Regions from separate parts of the Buttiauxella gaviniae genome, predicted to be linked through region 1. Evidence: predicted binding sites of a transcription regulator. Region 1 holds the regulator's gene; the other holds the start of a gene.
What was found. Region 1 encodes sigma-54, which starts transcription at its own class of promoters, with help from an activator protein. Its sites were predicted from a motif close to GTTGGCACANNTTTCGCTNT; they were not measured.
Positions count from the first base shown of each region.

Region 2: the regulator sigma-54 is predicted to act here: its motif matches at 1,392-1,411, upstream of hydN (electron transport protein HydN).

Region 1 covers NZ_JBFMVT010000002.1:1,407,635-1,409,836, forward strand. Annotated here, with positions in the region: gene lptB (LPS export ABC transporter ATP-binding protein) at 1-196, shown strand, start outside; gene rpoN (RNA polymerase factor sigma-54) at 327-1,760, shown strand; gene hpf (ribosome hibernation promoting factor) at 1,783-2,070, shown strand; gene ptsN (PTS IIA-like nitrogen regulatory protein PtsN) at 2,154-2,202, shown strand, end outside.
Region 2 covers NZ_JBFMVT010000002.1:1,702,718-1,704,919, forward strand. Annotated here, with positions in the region: gene AB1E22_RS08585 (NADH-quinone oxidoreductase subunit B family protein) at 1-195, shown strand, start outside; partial or broken gene AB1E22_RS08590 (formate hydrogenlyase maturation HycH family protein) at 195-584, shown strand; partial or broken gene hycI (hydrogenase maturation peptidase HycI) at 729-1,196, shown strand; gene hydN (electron transport protein HydN) at 1,456-2,001, shown strand; gene fdhF (formate dehydrogenase subunit alpha) at 2,039-2,202, shown strand, end outside.

The DNA of each region.
Region 1 (2,202 bases):
ACGAATCATCGAACATTTGCGAGACAGCGGGCTCGGTGTGCTGATTACGGACCATAACGTACGCGAAACGTTGGCGGTTTGTGAACGCGCCTACATCGTAAGCCAGGGCCATTTAATCGCCCATGGTACGCCAGCTGAGATCCTGGAAGACGAGCATGTGAAGCGCGTGTATCTGGGCGAAGAGTTCAGACTCTGATAGGGTAGGAAAGATCATAATATTTATACTCTAAATAATTCGAGTTGCAGGTAGGCGGCAAGGGAGTGCAGACAAAGCCCCTGCAGTTCGAAGTATGACGAGTATACACCTGAGGACGCTCGCTCTGAATATGAAGCAAGGTTTGCAATTACGGCTTAGCCAACAACTTGCTATGACTCCCCAGTTGCAGCAGGCGATTCGTCTGTTGCAACTATCGACGTTAGAGCTACAGCAAGAACTTCAGCAAGCACTGGAAAGTAACCCCCTGCTTGAGCAAACCGATCTGCATGATGAAATTGATACTCAGGAAGTTCGTGAAATTGAAGCATTAGACACTCGCGAGGCGCTCGAACAAAAAGAGATGCCTGACGAGTTACCGCTGGATACCAGTTGGGATGAAATCTATACCGCGGGTACGCCATCGGGCACTGGAACAGATTACATTGACGACGAATTGCCGGTGTATCAGGGAGAAACAACGCAGTCACTTCAGGACTATCTGATGTGGCAAGTCGATCTCACTCCGTTTTCTGACACCGACACCGCTATCGCCACGTCTATTGTCGATGCCGTAGACGAGATGGGTTATCTCACGGTTTCGCTTGAAGAAATTCTGGAAAGCATGGGTGATGACGAAATCACCCTCGACGAAGTGGAAGCCGTTCTTAAACGCGTGCAGCGTTTCGACCCGGTCGGCGTCGCGGCTCGCGATTTGCGCGATTGCTTGTTGATCCAACTTTCACAATTCAGCCGCGAAACACCGTGGCTGGCAGAAGCTCGCCTGATCGTAAGCGATCATTTAGATTTGCTCGCCAATCATGACTTCCGTAGCTTGATGCGCGTCACGCGTCTGAAAGAAGAAGTCCTGAAAGAAGCAATGTGCCTGATTCAGTCTCTGGATCCACGTCCAGGCCAGTCCATTCAGACGAGTGAACCCGAATACGTGATTCCCGATATTCTGGTCAAAAAGCTTCACGGCCGCTGGACTGTAGAACTCAACGCAGACAGTATTCCGCGTCTGAAAATAAATCAGCAGTACGCAGCGATGGGCACCAACGCCCGCAATGACAGCGATTCGCAATTTATTCGCAGTAACCTGCAAGAAGCGAAATGGTTGATTAAAAGCCTTGAAAGCCGCAATGATACGCTGCTGCGCGTCAGCCGTTGCATCGTTGAACAACAGCAAGGCTTTTTCGAGCATGGCGAAGAACACATGAAACCCATGGTTCTTGCGGATATCGCGCAAGTGGTCGAAATGCATGAATCGACCATTTCCCGTGTGACGACGCAAAAGTATTTGCATAGCCCGCGCGGCATTTTTGAATTGAAGTATTTCTTCTCAAGCCATGTGAATACCGAAGGGGGTGGCGAAGCTTCCTCAACGGCGATCCGAGCACTGGTTAAGAAGTTAATCGCGGCGGAAAATCCTGCGAAACCTCTGAGTGATAGTAAGTTAACGACTATGCTATCCGATCAGGGGATCATGGTGGCACGCCGCACTGTTGCGAAGTACCGAGAGTCTTTATCCATACCACCGTCAAACCAGCGTAAACAACTGGTGTGACCTAACCGATAAGGAAGACACTATGCAGCTCAACATTACAGGACATAACGTCGAAATCACTGACGCACTGCGCGATTTTGTGAGTACGAAGTTTGCCAAACTGGAGCAGTACTTCGAAAGAATTAACCAGGTCTACATTGTGTTAAAGGTGGAAAAGGTCACACACATTGCCGATGCAACACTCCATGTGAATGGCGGAGAAATTCATGCCAGCGCTGATGGCCAGGATATGTATGCGGCAATTGATGGTCTGATTGATAAACTGGCGCGCCAGTTAACCAAACATAAAGATAAACTAAAACAACACTGATAATCCGAGCAACTGTTTCGGCATCTACGGCTCGTTACCTGGTGTAACGGGCCGTTAGCATAACAGGGTGCTTAGGTGAACTTATGATGAACAACGATTCTGCTCTACAACTAAGTAATGTCCTGAACCAGG
Region 2 (2,202 bases), 300 kb from region 1:
CTGCGTGTGCGAATCGATCGCGAAGCGCGTCGTCTGGCAGGCTACCGCTATGGCCGTCAAATTGCTGACAGCTATATGGAAAACCTCACCGCCGGTGGCGGCAGCGTTCAGCAGTGGCTGGCCCACGAGAACGATCCACGTCTGACGGAAATTGTCGGCAACCTTGAAGCACTGGTGAAGCAGGAGCGCGTGTAATGAGCGAGTCGGTGGTGTTTTGCCAGCTTAGCCGTAAGTTTGTCGATGAAAACGACAACACACCGAGTGATGCACAGCAGGTGGTCTATTACAGCCTGGCAATCGGCCATCATCTCGGCGTTATCGACTGCCTGAAAGAGAACCTGGTTTGTTCCTTTGAGCCTTACAAAGCGTGGATTGCCACGCTTGAAGAAGGCAGCGAAGCGCGACGCAAAATGGAAGGGGTGCCGCGTTACGGTGAAATTGTTATCGATCAAAGCCATGTAGTTTTGCTGGCAAAAGCGTTTGATGCCGCAAAACCAACGCAAACCGAGCAGCAGCAAAAGTGGAGTCAGGAATTGCTCGACATGCTGCAAGCGATTCAACAAGAACCCGCCATCTATTTGATGGTGCGCAGGCGCTATGACCTCGACCAAAATAATTCGAGTTGCAGTCAGGCGGCAACTGAGCAAGTCCCCGAGAGCATAGATAACTCTGCGACCGGGGCGAGCGAAAGCAGCCAACGCGACTGCGGCTCGAAGAATGAAGGTCGTAACGTTTTACTTTGTGTCGGCAACAGCATGATGGGCGACGATGGCGCAGGCCCATTGCTGGCCGAAAAGTGCCTGGCCGCCCCACAAGGCGACTGGGTGGTTATCGACGGCGGCACCGCACCTGAAAATGACGTGGTGGCCATTCGTGAATTGCGCCCGGAACGTTTGCTGCTGGTCGATGCTACGGACATGGGTCTTAACCCCGGCGAAATCCGCATTATTGACCCGGATGACATCGCCGAAATGTTTATGATGACCACCCACAATATGCCGCTTAACTATCTGATCGATCAGTTGAAGGATGATATTGGCGAAGTGATTTTCCTCGGCATTCAGCCTGATATCGTCGGGTTTTACTACCCAATGACCGATGCCGTGAAAGCGGCGGTTGAGACGGTGTATCAGCGTCTGGCTGGCTGGGAAGGCAACGGCGGTTTTGCGGAGCTGGAAGCGCCTGAGTTTGAGTGATGTTCATCGGATGACGCTGCGCTTATCCGACCTACGAATATAAGCATCAGGTAGGTCGGATAAGGCGCCAGCCGCCAGCCGACCTAATTCCCTCCCCCTTTGTCATCTGCCCAAATGACATCGTCAAATGTGTCGATGTCACTGTCATCCCGCCCCGGATCAATACCTAAGCCCTTGAATCACGCTACTTTGAAAGTTGGCACACTTTATGTATGTCTATGGTCGACGTATAAATAAAACACTCTTTCAGGAGTTCATGATGAACCGCTTCATCATTGCTGATTCCAGCAAATGTATTGGCTGTCGCACTTGCGAAGTGGCCTGTGTCGTGTCCCACCAGGAAGCGCAGGATTGTGCGGCATTAACCCCACAGACCTTTCTTCCGCGTATTCATGTGATTAAAGGCGTCAATGTTTCCACCGCGACGATGTGCCGCCAGTGCGAAGACGCACCTTGCGCCAACGTCTGCCCGAACGGGGCGATTAGCCGCGAGCATGGTTTTGTGAACGTGATGCAAGAACGTTGCATCGGCTGCAAAACCTGCGTGGTTGCCTGCCCGTATGGCGCAATGGAAGTGGTTGTTCGTCCGGTTGTTCGCAACAGCGGCGCGGGTCTTAATGTGATTGCAGAAAAAGCAGAAGCCAATAAATGCGACCTCTGCCACACCCGCGCAGAAGGCCCTGCCTGCATGGAAGCCTGCCCAACCAACGCCATTATCTGCGTTGATCGCAATAAACTTGAGCAAATGAGTGCCGAAAAACGCCGCCGCGCGGCGTTCGATGCCACTTCATCCCTGATTTTCTAATTTAACTGCATTTCAACTTTTAACAGGTCTGTTACTGATGAAAAAAATTACCAGCGTCTGCCCTTACTGTGGCGCAGGCTGCAAACTGAAATTGGTTGTTGAGAAGAACAAAATTATCCGCGCCGAAGCGGCTGATGGCGTGACAAACCAGAACGAACTCTGCCTGAAAGGTTATTACGGCTGGGATTTCCTCAACGATAC